One region of the Ornithinimicrobium kibberense genome, then DNA from elsewhere that is predicted to be linked to it. Evidence: predicted binding sites of a transcription regulator. Region 1 holds the regulator's gene; the other holds the start of a gene.

The links. The regulator HrcA, encoded in region 1, represses chaperone genes, less so after heat shock. The targets are predictions, from matches to a motif close to TTNGCACTCGNNNNNNNCGAGTGCNAA.
Region 2: FJR00_RS06140 (Hsp20/alpha crystallin family protein) is a predicted target of HrcA. The motif match lies at 3,436-3,462, and genes of this name have one in related genera.

Annotation. Positions count from the first base shown of each region.
Region 1 is NZ_VFXM01000003.1:80,223-88,504, forward strand. Features, by position in the region: gene FJR00_RS03225 (16S rRNA (uracil(1498)-N(3))-methyltransferase) at 1-638, opposite strand, end outside; gene dnaJ (molecular chaperone DnaJ) at 643-1,770, opposite strand; gene hrcA (heat-inducible transcriptional repressor HrcA) at 1,892-2,914, opposite strand; gene fumC (class II fumarate hydratase) at 3,012-4,418, shown strand; gene FJR00_RS03245 (DUF3097 domain-containing protein) at 4,537-5,400, shown strand; gene FJR00_RS03250 (DUF4870 domain-containing protein) at 5,452-5,913, shown strand; gene hemW (radical SAM family heme chaperone HemW) at 6,295-7,518, opposite strand; gene ppk2 (polyphosphate kinase 2) at 7,596-8,282, shown strand, end outside.
Region 2 is NZ_VFXM01000006.1:12,110-20,391, reverse strand. Features, by position in the region: gene FJR00_RS06150 (hypothetical protein) at 1-145, opposite strand, end outside; gene dnaB (replicative DNA helicase) at 299-3,073, opposite strand; gene FJR00_RS06140 (Hsp20/alpha crystallin family protein) at 3,560-4,036, shown strand; gene FJR00_RS06135 (MATE family efflux transporter) at 4,150-5,478, shown strand; gene mnhG (monovalent cation/H(+) antiporter subunit G) at 5,493-5,843, opposite strand; gene FJR00_RS06125 (monovalent cation/H+ antiporter complex subunit F) at 5,840-6,148, opposite strand; gene FJR00_RS06120 (Na+/H+ antiporter subunit E) at 6,145-6,726, opposite strand; gene FJR00_RS06115 (Na+/H+ antiporter subunit D) at 6,723-8,255, opposite strand; gene FJR00_RS06110 (Na(+)/H(+) antiporter subunit C) at 8,273-8,282, opposite strand, start outside.

The DNA of each region.
Region 1 (8,282 bases):
GTGATCCCCCCCTCGGGACCGACCACGACGAGCACCTCCGGGCCGGCGGCCGCCGCGTCCCGGTCCGGGGTCGGCAGCCCGGCCAGGGCGGTCGTGAGGGGCTCGTCGGCCTCCTCGTGCAGGACGAGCGCCAGGTCCGCCGCCGCGACGCGTTCCAGCAGCGCGGGGCGGCCGACGAGCTCGGCGACCTCGGGCACCCGGGTCCGGCGCGCCTGCTTGGCGGCGGCGAGCACCTGCTGCTCCCACCGGCGGCGCGACTTGGCGCCCCGCTCCCCCCGCCACCGCACGATGCTGCGGTCGGCCTGCCACGGCACGACCTCGTCGACCTCCAGCTCGGTGGCGCTCTCGACGGCCTGCAGGTCGCGGTCGCCCTTGGCCAGGGCCTGGACGAGCACGTGGCGGACCGCGGGGGCGGGGTGGGTGCCGCGGGACTCGATCCGCAGGTCCAGCGCGCCCCGGTGGGCGCTCAGGACGGTGCACCGGGCCCAGGTGCCCGAGCCGTCGGCGAGGAGGAGCGACTCCCCCGGCCCGATCCGCTGCACGTCGGCGGCGTGCCGACCCTCGGACCCGTCCAGCCGCACGGTGTCCCCGCCGTCGGCCAGGAGGTCGGCGCCGACGACGAAGAGGGGGGCCGTCACGCCGTCACCGGCCGCGCAGGGCGTCCCAGAACTTGCCCGCCCTTCCCGCGTGCGAGCCCGTGGTGGCCATGCGGCCCTCGGGGTCGGTCTCCCCGCGCTCCGCCGCCAGCTGCACGAGCAGCTCGCGCTGGGCGGCGGTGAGCCGGGTGGGCACCCGCACGTCGAGGTGGACGACGACGTCTCCACGACCCTGCGAGCGCAGGTGGCCCACACCCAGGCCGGGCAGCGTGACGGTCTGCCCGGGCTGCGTGCCCTCGGGCACGTCGACCTCCACCGGACCGTCGAAGGTCTCGACCGGCAGGGTCGCGCCCAGCGCGGCGGCGGTCATCGGCACCTCCACCCGGCAGTGCAGGTCGTCGCCGCGGCGGGTGAAGCTCTCGTGGGGGGCTACCGCGATCTCGACGTAGAGGTCTCCGGCCTCCCCGCCGAAGGGTCCCACCTCGCTCTCGCCGGCCAGCTGGATGCGGGTGCCGCTGTCCACGCCCGCCGGCACCTTGATCGTCAGCTCACGGCGGGTGCGCACCCGCCCCTCGCCGGAGCAGTCGAAGCACGGGTGCTCGATGACGTCGCCGTAGCCTCGGCAGGCCTGGCAGGGGCGCGAGGTCATCACCTGGCCGAGGAAGGAGCGCTGCACCTGCTGCACCTCTCCCCGCCCGGAGCACACCGCGCAGGTCCGGGTGCCGCTGCCCGGCTGTGCGCCGGACCCGGTGCAGGTGGTGCATCGGACGGCCGTGTCGACGGTGAGGTTCTCCTCGCCGCCGAAGACGGCCGTGGCCAGCTCGACGTCCAAGCGCACGAGCGCGTCGTGCCCGCGCTGCACCCGCGAGCGCGGCCCCCGGGCACCGGCCGCGGTGCCGCCGAAGAAGGCGTCCATGATGTCGGTGAAGGTGAAGCCCTGCCCGAAGCCTCCGCTGGCGCCGGCGTAGGGGTCCTGTCCCCGGTCGTAGGCCGAGCGCTTGCCCTGGTCGGAGAGGACGTCGTAGGCCTGGGAGACCCGCTTGAACTCGGCCTCGGCGTCCGGGCCGGGGTTGACGTCGGGGTGGAGCTGGCGGGCCTTCTTGCGGTAGGCCTTCTTGATCTCCTCGGCGCTGGCGTCGCGGGAGACCCCGAGGTCGGCGTAGTAGTCGTTCACGGCGTAGGAGTTCCTTGGTGGTGGGGGGCAACGGGAAGGACAACGGCGCGGGCGGTCGAACTATGCCGCGGCAGCCGCCGGGTGTCGGACGGGAGCACCCGCCCGTCGGGGACGGACGGCCTCACCCGTCCAGGATCTCGGCGACGTAGCGGGCCACGGCCCGGACCGCGGCCATCGCCTGGGGGTAGTCCATCCGGGTGGGGCCGACCACCCCCAGGCCCCCGGCGTCGCCGTAGCTGGTGGCCACGACCGAGGTGGTGCGCAGGGGTTCGTAGGGATTCTCCATCCCGATGCTGACCGCGACCTGGTCGCCGTCGAGGGTGGCCATGCTGCCCATGAGACGCAGCAGGACGACGTGCTCCTCGAGGGCGTCGAGGACGGAGGAGAGCGAGGTGGGGAAGTCGTTGCCGGACCGGGCCAGGTTCGCGGTGCCGCTGAGAACGACCCGCTCCTCCGACTGCTCGGCCACGGCGTCGGCCAGCGCCCGGGCGACCGCGGTCGCCACGTGGCGGTCCTCCGGGGCGACGTCCTCGAGGAGGGCGTCCAGGCGGGCCGGGACCGACGGCAGGGGCAGGCCCACGGAGACGGAGTTGACGCGGGAGCGCAGGTCGGCGACGAGGTCGGCGTCGGGGGCCAGCTCGCGCCCGGTGTCGATGACGCGTTGCTCGACCCGGCCGGTGTTGACGATCAGCACGACCATCAGACGCGGACCGCCGATGGGGACCAGCTCGACGTGCCGGACGGTGGACCGGGACAGGCTGGGGTACTGCATGACCGCCACCTGGTGGGTCAGGCTGGACAGCAGCCGGGTGGTCCGGGCGACCACGTCGTCCAGGTCGACCGCCCCGTGCAGGAAACGCTCGATCGCGCTGCGCTCGCCCCGGCCGAGGGGCTTGACGGCGCTGAGCCGGTCCACGAACAGGCGGTAGCCGGCGTCCGTGGGCACCCGGCCCGCGCTCGTGTGGGGGGCCGTGATCAGGCCCTCCTCCTCCAGCACCGCCATGTCGTTGCGCACCGTGGCTGCGGACACCCCCAGCTGGTGGCGCTCCAGCAGCGCCTTGGACCCCACCGGCTCGGAGGTGCGCACGTAGTCCTGGACGATGGCGCGCAGCACGTGGAGGCGACGGTCGTCGCTGACGCTCATGCTCTCGCCCACCTCCCGCTGCTGGCACTCCGACGGTCTGAGTGCCAGTCTACGCGGCCGGTGCAAGCCGGCCGGACCGCACACCTACGATGAGCCCATGAACCAGGTGCGCATGGAGACCGACAGCATGGGACAGGTCGAGGTCCCCTCCGACCGTTACTGGGGCGCGCAGACGCAGCGCAGCATCCACAACTTCCCCATCGGCCGGGACACCTTCGTCTGGGGGCGTCCGGTGATCAAGGCGCTGGGGATCCTCAAGAAGGGCGCGGCGCAGGCCAACGCGGAGCTGGGCGAGCTCCCCGCGGACGTCGCCGACCTCGTCGTCCGCGCCGCCGACGAGGTCATCGCCGGGGACCTGGACGAGCACTTCCCGCTCGTGGTCTTCCAGACCGGCTCGGGGACCCAGAGCAACATGAACAGCAACGAGGTCATCGCCAACCGGGCCATCGAGCTGGCCGGCGGCGAGCTGGGCAGCAAGACCCCGGTCCACCCCAACGACCACGTCAACCGGGGCCAGAGCAGCAACGACACCTTCCCCACGGCGATGCACATCGCCGTGCTCCTCGAGCTGCGGGACCGGCTCGAGGGTGGGGTCGGCGTGCTGCGCGACACGCTGGCGGCCAAGGCCCAGGAGCATGCCGACGTCGTCAAGGTCGGGCGCACGCACCTGCAGGACGCCACCCCCATCACGCTGGGCCAGGAGATCGGCGGCTGGGTCGCCCAGATCGACTACGCTATGGGTCAGGTCCGCCATGCGGGCGAGGGGCTGCACGAGCTGGCCATCGGCGGCACCGCCGTCGGCACCGGGCTCAACGCCCACCCGCGCTTCGGGGACCTCGCCGCCCGGAAGATGGGCGAGGAGGCCGGGCTGGAGCTGCGCTCGGCGGAGAACAAGTTCGCCGCGCTGTCCGCGCACGACGCGCTCGTGCAGACCTCGGCCGCGCTGCGCACCCTCGCCGGCGCGCTGATGAAGATGGCCAACGACGTGCGCTGGCTGGCCTCCGGGCCGCGCAACGGCATCGGCGAGCTGAACATCCCCGAGAACGAGCCGGGATCCAGCATCATGCCGGGCAAGGTGAACCCGACGCAGGCCGAGGCGCTGACGATGGTGGCCACCCGGGTGTTCGGCAACGACGCCACCGTCGCCTTCGCCGGCACCCAGGGCAACTTCCAGCTCAACGTCTTCAAGCCGGTCATGGTGCACGCGGTGCTGGAGAGCATCCGCCTCCTGGCCGACGCGTGCCGGGCGTTCAACGACGGCTGCGCCGTGGGGCTGGAGCCCAACACCGCGCGCATCGAGGCCAACCTGGCCAGCAACCTCATGCAGGTCACTGCGCTCAACCCGCACATCGGCTACGACAAGGCGGCCGCGATCGCCAAGAAGGCGCACAAGGAGGGCCTGACCCTGCGCGAGGCCGCGGTCGCCAGCGGCGAGCTGTCCGAGGAGCAGTTCGACGCATGGGTGGTGCCCGCCGACATGACGCAGCCCCGGCAGGTCGACTGACACCGCGACGCACGGCGAGGGCCCGGTCGGCGACGACCGGGCCCTCGCCGTTCCCGTGCGCCCGTCCGCGGGCGCGCCTCACCGGGCCCAGGTGCCCCACGGCATAGCCTCGGACGCTGTGAACGACCGCTACGGGACCGATGTGCTCTCCGGCGACTGGCGTGCCCCCCGGAGGGGCCGCGCGCAGCCGGTGGAGGCCGAGCCGGGGCTCGTCGTCGAGGACGTCGACACCGGCTGGTGCGGGGCGGTCGTGCGGGTGGAGAAGGCCGGGGGGATGCAGGTGGTGCACCTGGAGGACCGGCGGGGCCGGACGAAGGGGTTCCCGCTCGGGCCCGGGTTCCTCCTCGACGGACGACCGGTCGTGCTCACCGTGCCCACCGGCGAGCGCCGCGCCCAGGTGGAGGCGGCCCGGAAGGCGGCCTCCCGGACCGCGAGCGGCTCGGTGGCGGTGCGCGGGCAGGCGGCGCGGGTGGCCTCCGGGTCCCGGATCTGGGTGGAGGGCCGGCACGACGCCGAGCTGGTGGAGAAGGTGTGGGGCGACGACCTGCGGGTCGAGGGCGTGGTCGTGGAGATGCTCGACGGGGTCGACGACCTCGCGGGCGAGATCCGCCGGTTCGCGCCGACCCCCGACCGTCGCCTGGGGGTGCTGGTCGACCATCTCGTGCCGGGCACCAAGGAGAGCCGCATCGTCGCCGAGGCCGAGCGGGTCAGCCCCCACGCCCGGATCCTGGGCCACCCCTACGTGGACGTGTGGCAGTCGGTCAAGCCGGCCCGGCTGGGCCTGGACGTGTGGCCGGTCGTGGAGCGGGGGCGCTCCTGGAAGCACGGGGTGCTGCAGGAGCTGGGCTGGCCGCACGCCTCGCAGGCCGACGTGGCCCGCGGGTGGAAGAAAATCCTGGCCGCCGTACGTTCCTACAGTGACCTGGAACCAACGCTGCTCGCCAGCGTCGAAGAACTGATCGACTTCGTCACCGTTCCCTGAGAAGGGGCGGGCGGGTCGAGGTTCCGTCCGGTCCTACCCCAGGAGTGACACATGAGCACCGCACCCCCGCCTCCCCCGCTTCCCGGCGACCGCCCGTCCGAGCCCCGGCAGGGCCAGGAGTGGGCCCCGACCCGGTCCGGGCAGGTCCCGGTCGAGGGCGAGGAGCGCACGATGATGCTCCTGGCCCACCTGTCGGCGCCGATCTCCTTCCTGCTCAGCGGCGCCTGGCTGCCGTTCCTGGGACCGCTGCTGGTCTGGGTCTTCTACAAGGACCGCAGCCAGGCGGTCCGGACCGCCTCCGCCGGGGCGTTCAACTTCAACGTCTCGATGACCATCGCCAGCTGGGCCCTGTGGCTCAGCGTGATCCTCACCCTGGGGATCGGGTTCCTCTGGGCGCTCCCGCTGTGGCTCGTGCTCTTCGTCGTCCAGATCTGGGCCCACGTCAAGGGGGCCATGATGGCCTCCCGCGGAGAGGTCTTCGAGTACCCCTTCCAGATCCGCATCCTCAGCTGAGGACGACTTCGGGCCAACCTCTTGCCAACCTCCGGGCCCGAGGAGTAGACAAGGACCACGCCCTTTCCGCAAGGCAGGGCGGGTCGCAAGACAGTCGAGGATTCGAACGGCGGACCGCGTGCCTCCGGGCACACCGTCGCCACCTCCGGTGACGCGGAGGTCGAGCCTCCGGACCCCTTGCGCACCGGTCGGGACGTCACGTCCGACCGTGGCCCGCTTCGCGACCTCATACGCCGCGAAGCGGGCCACCATCGTCTGGGGCCAGTCCCTGCCGGCTCATACCCGGCAGGGGCTGCTCCTCGTTCCCGTTCTACCGGCGCCCGCTCCCGGCGGGGCGCAGCGGGCACCGGCGTGTCGAGGACGGGGGACCCGGATCTCGGCTCAGCCCGGCAGCAGCCGGTGGACCACGGTGTCGGCGAGCAGCCTACCGCGCAGGGTCGGCACGACCCGGCCCCGCACCGCCGCCGGACCGTCCACGAGCCCGTCGGCGACGAGGCCGGCCACGGCCGTCCGCGCCGGGGCGCTCAGCAGGTCGGTCGGCAGGCCTTCGGCCAGCCGCGAGCGCAGCAGCACCGTCTCGTCGTGGCGCTGCCCGTCGTCCAGCACCTCCCGGGCGTGGGCCGGGCTGAGGCCTTCGGCCAGCCGGTCGGCGTAGGCCCGTGGGTGCTTGACGTTCCACCACCGCACCCCGCCGACGTGGCTGTGCGCCCCGGGTCCGACCCCCCACCAGTCGCCACCGCGCCAGTAGGCCACGTTGTGCCGGCACCGGTGCGCGTCGCCCCGGGCCCAGTTGGAGATCTCGTACCAGTCGTAGCCGGCCCCGGCGAGGACACGGTCGGCCAGCTCGTACTTGTCGGCCTCGTCGTCGTCCTCCGGGGCGGGCAGCTCGCCGCGGCGGACCTGGGCCGCCAGGCGGGTGCCCTCCTCGACCACCAGGGCGTAGGCCGACACGTGGTCGGGCTCCAGCGACACCGCCGTCTCGAGGCTGCTCCGCCAGTCCTCCAGGGACTCCCCCGGCGTGCCGTAGATCAGGTCGAGGCTGACCTGGAGCCCGGCCGCCCGGACGGCGGCGACGGCCCGCTCGACGTTGGCGGGGTCGTGGGTACGGTCCAGGGTGCGCAGGACGTGCGGGACGACCGACTGCATGCCGAGGCTGACCCGGGTGAACCCCTGGGCGGCCAGCTCCTCGGCCACCCTCGGGGTCACCGTGTCGGGGTTGGCCTCGGTCGTGACCTCGGCCTCGTCCGTCAGGCCGAGGGTGTCGCGCACGCGTCCGAGCAACGCCCCCAGGGCCGCCGGGGCGAGCATCGTCGGGGTCCCCCCGCCAACGAAGACCGTGCTGGCCGGTGGCGGGTCGCCCGGCGCCAGGACCCGGCCCGCCAGCTCGACCTCGGCCAGCGCCGCCCCCAGGTAGCGGCCCGTGTCGGCGTCGGCCCCCAGCTCGGGGAGCGTGTAGGTGTTGAAGTCGCAGTAGCCGCACCGGACCCGGCAGAAGGGCACGTGCAGGTACACCCCCAGGGTGCGCGCGGCCATACCCTCCAGGGCGGTGGCGGGCAGCGCCCCGTCCGGGGGCGCGGGGTCTCCGGGCGGGAAGGTCGAGGGCATTCCCCCATTGTCGCCGACGGCCGGGGACGGACCGCCCCGTCCCGCGACGCACGGGGGCCGGGCGATAGGGTCGGAGGGTGCAGCAACGTCTCCGGGAGTACATCGACCGGCTCCGCGACGAGGGGTACACCGTCCGGGACGACCAGGGGTCGGACCCGGACCTCATCACGCCGGACGGCAGCGCGGTCGACACCTGGCGCGAGGACTACCCCTACGCCGAGCGGATGACCCGGGACTACTACGAGGTCGAGAAGTGGCTCCTGCAGGTGGAGCTGCTCAAGTTCCAGTACTGGGCCAAGGACAACGGCAGCCGGCACGTGCTGGTCTTCGAGGGGCGAGACGCGGCCGGCAAGGGCGGGTCGATCAAGCGGTTCATGGAGCACCTCAACCCGCGCGGCGCCACCGTCGTGGCCCTCAACAAGCCGACCGAGGTCGAGGCCGGGCAGTGGTACTTCCAGCGGTACATCGAGCACCTGCCCACGAGCGGCGACATGGTGCTCTTCGACCGGTCCTGGTACAACCGGGCCGGGGTGGAACGGGTCATGGGGTTCTGCTCGGACGCCGAGTACGAGCTGTTCATGGAGCAGGCGCCGCAGTTCGAGAAGATGCTCGTCGACTCCGGCGTCTCGATCACCAAGTTCTGGTTCTCGGTGACCCAGACCGAGCAGCGCACCCGGTTCGCGATCCGTCAGCTGGACCCGGTGCGGCAGTGGAAGCTCTCCCCCATGGACCTGGAGTCGCTGGACCGGTGGGACGACTACACC
Region 2 (8,282 bases), on a different contig from region 1:
GCAGATAAAGCCGTGACCGCCCGGCGAACCCGTCCTCCCCGGAGTAGAAGGCGTGGCCCGGGACATCCATCAACTCGTCCGGGATGAGGGCAGCGAGCCGATCAATGGTCGGGGTGGCACTCTCTGGAACGCTCGTCCCAGTCATCATGCCCTCGTGCCGCTTGACTGCCCGCGGCTCGACCGCAGCCCCGCGCCCCTCATCGTCGACTTCATGCCCGCACGTCATACGGGATGAGGTCACGGCACAGGACCGACTGCATCTCGACACCCGCCGGTCGGGCTCGGTCGGTGCATCCCATCAGAAGTTGCTGGCCATGTTGGTGAACCGGGAGTAGTGACCCTGGAACGCCACGACGACCGTGTCCGTGGGGCCGTTCCTGTGCTTGGCCACGATGACGTCAGCCTCCCCCTCCCGGGGTGACTCGCGTTCGTACATCGACTCGCGGTGGAGCAGAATGACGACGTCCGCATCCTGCTCGATCGAGTTGTGGACGGCGATGCCGTTAGCCACGAAGTTGTGGTTGCCCAGGACCGTGGCGTCGAAGACCTCCTCGACCCCGTCCAGCTCGACGGAGACGACGTCGTCGAAGAGGACGTCGTTGACGGCGGCGAGATCGAAGTCCTCGGTGTCCAGCACGTCCACCACGGTCGCGAGAGCGCCCCCCGTCGTGTCCTGCTCCAGAACCCGGGCCATCTCCTGCCACAAGGGCGCAGGCCGATCGAGGACGGCCCGCGGCTCTGTGCGGATCTCGCCCGCCTCGACCAGAGCGAGGGCAGGCGCAGCCTCTGGGCCAAGGTCAACCAGGGGCGCGATCTCACGGAGGAACCGTCGCTGGTCGTCCTTCTCGACGACGGCCAGGGTGGCCGTCCCAGTCATGCTCCGCCGGCGCGTACTGATGCCGAACCGGAGCAGCTGCCGGGACATGTGGTCAGCCAGGGCAGCGGGTCCGGTCCAGTCGATCACGACACCGCCGTCGACGATGCGCACGGCACCCCCGAGGTTCCAGAGCGAACCGAGGAGCAGGCCGATCTGGCGCTTGGACATGTGCGCGGCTGTGTCGGGCGGCAGGTCGAGCCGCCCGCTGCCGAGGTCTCGGGCCAGTGTCCGCACCTGGTCGTCGTCGCTCCACGGCTCGTGCTTCTCCGGGGCGGGCACGTGCCTGGGCACCGCGACCCTGTCACCTGCGCGGAGGTCGCCCAGCTGCTTCCAGCCGTCGTAGGTCAGGAACGGGTGGTTCTCGGTGGCCCGGACGGTCTTGCCGGAGGTCAGCGTCAGACGGAAGACCGGCCGTGTGCCCGTCGGGAAGACATGGGTCAAGTGCCGCCGGACGTAGCGCAGCGACTCGTCCAAGGACCACACGGGCACGTCCCGCTCACCGGACTCGTGGAGCTCGCCCATGGTCACCTCGGACCCGGTGTCGGCCCGCAGGATCCTGGTGTCGGCCGTCAGGCACCCCGACTCACGGAGGTCGCTCATCTGGGGCTTCTTGTCGGTCCGCTGCTCAGGCCCACGGTTGAGCTGGGACAGGGCGATGAGCGGGACCTCGAGCTCCTTGGCGAGCAGCTTCAGCGCCCGGCTGAACTCGGCGACCTCCTGCTGACGGGACTCGACGCGCTTGCCCGAGCTCATCAGCTGGAGATAGTCGACGACGACGAGCTTGAGGTCGTTGCGCTGCTTGAGACGGCGGCACTTGGCTCGGATCTCCATCAGCGACATGTTGGGCGAGTCGTCGATGAACAGGGGCGCGTCGTGGATCCGGCCCTGGGTCTCCGCCAGCCGCGTCCAGTCGCGGTCGCGCATGTTGCCCTTGCGCATGTTCTGCAGGGGGATCTCCGATTCCGCCGACAGCAGTCGCATGGTGATCTCGGTGCGGCTCATCTCCAGGGAGAAGACGACCGTGGGCAGGCCGTGCTTGATCGCCGCGGCCCGCGCGATGTCCAGGGCGAAGGTCGAGTTGTGGGTCGGGATCATCGACCGGCCGGCGAGGAAGAGATGCCGATCGTCGTCCACCTGGAGGCACCTGACGGGCACGCTCGTCACCGGCGTCACCGCCGTCACGGTCCAGGTCGCCGCGTCGAGATCCCCCTCGGGCCGTGCGACGCTCACGCGGGCGCCCTCGGCGACCGCCCGCTTGACGTCGGTGGTCGTCACGGTGGCAGGCTCCGCGTCCTCGCCCAGGCTCAGGTCCCACAGGTGCTCGGCGTCGGCGGTGATGACCGACCCGTCCGAGAACTCCACCTCGTAGCACGGCCGGTCGTGCATGACCTCGGTGGCGGCCACGACCGTGGTCGGGCGCCCGTCCGCCCCGAGCAGCTGGTCCCCCACCCGCACCTCGCCCATCGTCGTCCAGCCGGACGGCGTCGGCAGCGGCGTGTCGAGCGCCAGGGCCTTCCCGACGGCTGGCCTGGCCGCCACGATCACCATCTGGCCCGCGTGCAGGCCGTTGGTCAGCTCGTCCAGCTCGTTGAACCCGGTCGGCACGCCCACCATCTCACCGGTGGAGGAGGCGTTGTGCTCGATCTCGTCGGTCGTGGGCTGGATGAGGTCGGCGAGCGCGTGGTAGTCCTCCCCGCCCCGCTTGTCGGCGACGGCGTAGATCTCGGCCTGGGCGGTGTTGACGATCTCCTCGACGTCGCCGCCGCCGTAGCCGATCTGCACGATCCGGGTGCCCGCCTCGACCAGCCGGCGCAGGACCGCCCGCTCCGCGACGATCTCGGCGTAGAAGGCGGCGTTGGCCGCGGTGGGGACCCCGGCGATGAGCTGGTGCAGGTATGCCGTGCCGCCGACCCGGGTGAGCTCGCCCCGCTTGGTCAGCTCGTCGGCGACGGTGATCGCGTCGACCGGCTCCCCCCGGGAGAACAGGTCGACGACCGCCTCGTAGATCCGCTCGTGGGCCGGCCGGTAGAAGTCGACCGGCTTGATGATCTCCGAGCACTCGCCGATGGCGTCCTTGGACAGGAGCATGGCCCCCAGGGCGCTCTGCTCCGCGGCGACGTCCTGCGGCGGCAGCCGCTCCTCGGCCGGCCCCTCCCCCGGAGGCCCGTACGTCCGTTCCAGCTCGCTCAGCGACATGCGCCCTCCTGCTCTCGCCCGTCCGGCTCTGCGACCACGTCACCACGACCCACCGACAGACCCACAGCGCGCCACGGTACGCCGCCGACGAACCTCCCCCAAGACGCCCCTGTGGACGAGCTGTGGACCGCGTGTGGACCGGCGGTGGACGACACGCGACGAGGCTGCGCACAGCTGTGGACGAGACCTGTGGACGACGGTGCGACAAAGCCCCTGCACCCTCCTGACCAGCGCATATTCCACGCACACCCTGTGGAGAAGAACTCGGCCGACAGAATTTCCTCACCCCTCTCCGGGGCCGTCCCGGGCGTGTCGCCCACGCCACACCGGCGGCCGGGAAGAGATGCGCACCCCGCCGGCGTTTGGCACTCTAGAAGCAAGAGTGCTAATCCATCAGGAAGCACCCGCACGGTGCAGCACTCACCACCAGGACCGAGGGCGGACCGGTGCCGCCGGACCTCCCTCGACCGCACAGAAGGAGGAAGCATGAACCGTTTCGACCCGTTCCGCGAGATGGACCGCCTGATGTCGGAGACCATGCGCACCCCGGCGGCCTCGGCGATGCCGATGGACCTGTTCCGTTCCGGGGAGACGTTCGTCGCCAAGGTGGACCTGCCCGGTGTCGACCCGAGCTCCATCGACGTCGACGTCGAGGACCGCACGATGACCATCCGCGCCGAGCGGCGCGAGGAGTCCGACGCCGAGCAGTGGCTCTCCCACGAGCGCCCGGCCGGCACCTTCGCCCGGCAGCTCACCCTGGGCTACGGCGTGGCCCTGGACCGCATCGAGGCCGACTACACCGACGGCGTGCTCACCCTGACCATCCCGGTGGCCGAGGAGGCCCGGCCGCGCAAGATCCAGGTGGCCCACCGCTCCGGCCTGGGCGGCGGCGACAGCGTCCGCGGCGAGGTCGCCGAGCACTCCGACGACGCCTCCGGCGAGGAGCAGTCCCAGGACGCCTGACCCCGCCCTCCGCGCCCCGGGGCATTCCAGGGCGCACCCCGCACCCCCCCGACCCGGGCCCGGCACCGCCACGGTGCCGGGCCCGTCGTCGTGGGCTGGCACACTTGCCGCTCGTGAGCAGCACCCCCGACCGGTCCTCCCTGCGCCGGGAGGTGCTGCGCCTGGCGGTCCCCGCCTTCCTCGCGCTCGTCGCCGAGCCGCTCTTCCTCCTGGCCGACTCGGCCATCGTCGGCCACCTGGGCACCGCGGCCCTGGCCGGCCTCGGGGTGGCCAGTGCCGTCCTGCTCACCGCGGTCAACATCTTCGTCTTCCTCGCCTACGGCACGACCGCCGTCGTCGCCCGCCGCCTGGGCGCCGGCGACCAGCGCGGGGCGCTCAGCGCCGGTATCGACGGGATGTGGTTGGCGGTGCTGCTGGGCGTGCTCGCCGCGGCCGCCACCGCCCTCTGGGCCCAGCCCGTCGTCGAGGTCTTCGGTGCCACCCCGGGTGCCACCGCGGAGGCGGTGACCTACCTGCGCGTGTCGACGATCGGCATACCCCCGATGCTGGTCGTGCTGGCCGCGACCGGGGTCCTGCGCGGTCTGCAGGACACCCGCACCCCCCTGGTCGTCTCGGTCGTGGGCTTCACCACCAACGCCCTGCTGTCCCTGCTGCTGGTCCACGGGGTGGGCTGGGGGAGCGCCGGCGCCGCGTGGGGCACCGTGCTGGCGCAGACCGGGATGGCGGTGGCGATGACCGCCGTCGTCGTGCGCGCAGCCCGGCGGCTGGACGCCCCGCTGGGCTTCGCCGCCTCCGGGGTGCTGCGGGCCGCGGCCGGCGGGGTCCCCCTCCTCGTGCGCACCCTGTCCCTGCGCGCCGTGCTCCTGCTGACCACCTGGGTCGCCGCGGGGCTCGGCGAGCCGGAGCTGGCGGCCCACCAGGTGGCGATGACGGTATGGAGCTCGCTCGCCTTCGCGCTCGACGCGCTGGCGATCGCGGCGCAGGCGCTCGTGGGCAAGGCGCTCGGGGCCGGCGACGTCGCTGGCACCCGGGCCGCCACGGCGATGATGGTGCGCTGGGGCGTCTGGTTCGGGGTGGTCCTGGCGGTCCTCATCGTGGCCACCCACCGCGTCGTCGCGCTCGCCTTCTCCACCGACCCCCGGGTGCACGCGGCCCTGGGTGCCGCGCTGCTCGTGGTGGCCCTGGGCCAGCCCGTCTCCGGGATCGCGTTCGTCCTCGACGGCGTGCTCATCGGGGCCGGCGACGCCCGCTGGCTGGCGTGGGCGCAGACGGTGTTCCTGCTGGCCTACCTGCCGCTGGCGCTGGCCGTGCGGGCCCTGGACCAGGTCGGCGTCACCGGGCTGGTCTGGCTGTGGCTGGCCTACACCGCATGGATGGCCGTGCGCGCCGCCGGGCTGACCTGGCGGTCCCGGCAGGACACCTGGATGGTCACCGGCGCCTGAGCCTCCGGCACCGGTCAGCCACCCTCGGCGCCGGTGCCCGACCGTCGGGCCAGGTGGATGTCGGCGGGCTCGACCTGGCCGGTCCGGAACCCGGCCCGGCCGACCATGTGCGCGCCGGCCGGGATGGTCAGCAGCTGGAAGACGCCGATGAGCAGCAGCATGCCCACGTCCAGGCCGGACCGGGTGCGCAGCCCCACCCCCAGCAGCACGAGCAGCACGCCGAGCACCTGCGGCTTGGTGCCGGCGTGCATGCGGGTCAGCAGGTCGGGGAAGCGCAGCAGGCCGATGCCCGCGGCCAGGCACAGGAGGGCGCCGACCAGCAGCGCGGCCAGGCCGAGCAGGTCGGCGACGTCGGTCCAGCTCACGGCTCCAACCGTCCTTCCTCCGAGCCCGGGTCACGGTCCTTGGCGACGAACCGGGCCACCGCCACCGAGGCCAGGAAACCCACGAGCGAGAGCGAGATGAGCAGCGGCAGGGTCGTCGACCCGCTCGTGAGCGCGGCCTGGGCCCCCAGCGCGCAGACGACGATTGAGACGAGCACGTCGGTGGCGACCACCCGGTCGAGCACGCTGGGTCCGATGGTGATCCGCACGAGGGTCAGCGCCGCGGCCACCGCCAGCACCGCCCCGACGGTCCACGCGAGCACGCCCTCCAGCACGTCCAGGCTCATCGGGCCTCCTTCCGTCGGCGCGGGTCCAGCAGTTCCTCGGCGCGCGGGTCGAAGGCCCGCAGCACCCGGGCCTCCTGGCCCAGCACCCGGCGGCGGACCGCCTTGGCCTCGCGTGGGGTGGAGACGTCCAGCGCGTGCAGGGTGAGCAGCCGGGTGGACGGCTCGAGGTCGACGACGACCGTCCCGGGCACCAGGGCGGTCATCTCGGCGGTGATCGTCTGCAGCAGCTCGTCGTCGCCGGCCAGCTCGAGGTCCATCACCACGCCGCGCACCGGCGGGCCCGGCCGCACGGTCAGCCAGGCCACCTGGAAGGAGGCCACGAGGACGTCGGCCAGGAAGCGGGCGACGAGCACGACGAACGCCCACGGACGCAGCCGCAGCCGCACCCGCACCCTCGGCAGCGGGAAGACGACGAGCACGAGCACCGCGGTGAGCACCCCGCCGGCGACGACGACGGCCGAATGGCTGCCCCAGAGCAGGACCCAGACCGCGGTGAGCCAGAAGACCGACCACCAGGACAGCCGTCGGGGGGTATGCCGTCGCGCGCCGTTCGTGCTCGTGCCCGTGCCCGTGCTCACAGGCTCACCCCCGGGCCGAGGACAGCGTCCAGGTAGGGCGTGCGGAGCATGAGGTCGACCGCCGCCCGGGTGGTCACGTCGTAGAGCGGTCCGGCCACGACGACCAGGCCGACGCCGACGGCGACCAGCGCGCCGGTCGGCAGCAGCACGCCCAGGCCCAGGGCGCCGTGGTGCCCGCCGCGCAGCGGGCCGCTGCCGGTGATCCCCTCGGGGTTCTCCGACCAGAAGGCGCGCCCCCAGACCCGCGCGACGGCATACAGGGTGAGCAGGGAGGTGACGACCGAGGCGACGACCAGGGCCCAGGCCAGCCACCGTCCGTCGTCGACGCCCGCCTGGATGAGCCCGACCTTGCCGAGGAAGCCGGTGAACGGGGGGATGCCGGCGAGGTTCATCGCCGGGACGAAGAACAGCACGCCGACGATCGGGCTGATCCTGGCCAGGTCGCCGAGCCGGGCGGTGTCGGTGGAGCCGCCGACCCGTTCGACGAGACCGGTGACGAGGAACAGCGTGGTCTGCACGAGGATGTGGTGGGCGACGTAGAAGATGGCCGCCGCCAGCCCGATCGTGCTGCCCAGGGCGATGCCGAAGAGCATGTAGCCGATGTGGCTGACCAGCGTGTAGGACAGCATCCGCTTGATGTCGTCCTGCACGATCGCGCCGAGGATGCCCACGACCATCGTCAGCAGCGCCGCCCACAGCAGCAGGTCGTCGAACCGGGTCTGGGGGAACAGCAGCGTCTGGGTCCGGATCATGGCGTAGACGCCGACCTTGGTCAGCAGGCCGGCGAAGACGGCCGTCACCGGCGCCGGGGCGGTGGGGTAGGAGTCGGGCAGCCAGCCGGACATGGGGAAGACGGCGGCCTTGACCGCGAAGCCGATGAGCAGCATGACGTGCAGCAGGGCGGCGGTCCCGGGCTGGATCTCGCCCAGCCGCTGGGCCAGCAGCGCCAGGTTGACCGTGCCCGCGGCCGCGTAGACCAGGGCGATGGCGGTGAGGAAGATCATCGAGGACAGCAGGCTGACCAGCACGTAGGTCGTGCCCGCCCGGACACGCTCGACCGTGCCCCCGAGGGTGAGGAGCACGAAGCTGGCGGCCAGCAGCATCTCGAAGCCGACGTAGAGGTGGAACAGGTCGCCGGAGACGAAGGTGGTGGTCACGCCGGCCGCGAGCACGAGGATCGAGGGGTGGAAGACCGGCAGCGGCGAGTGCCCGTCGGACTCGTCGTCGAAGGAGCTGGCCCCCTGGCCGACGGAGTAGGCGAGCACCCCCATCGTCACGGTCGTGGAGACGATGACCATGAGGGCGGCCAGCCGGTCCACGATCAGGACGATGCCCTCCCACGGCATCCAGCCCCCGACGAGCATGACCTGGGGGCCCTGGGTGTCGGCCGCCCACAGCAGCCAGCCGGCGAGCACGAGCATGGCGGCCAGCACGGTCATGCTGACGACGCGCTGGACACCGGTGCGGCCGGTCGCGGCGAGCGTGATCCCCGCGCCGATGAGGGGAAGCACGACGAGGAGGGGCACCATCCAGGCCCAGGTGGTCGTCACCGCCGC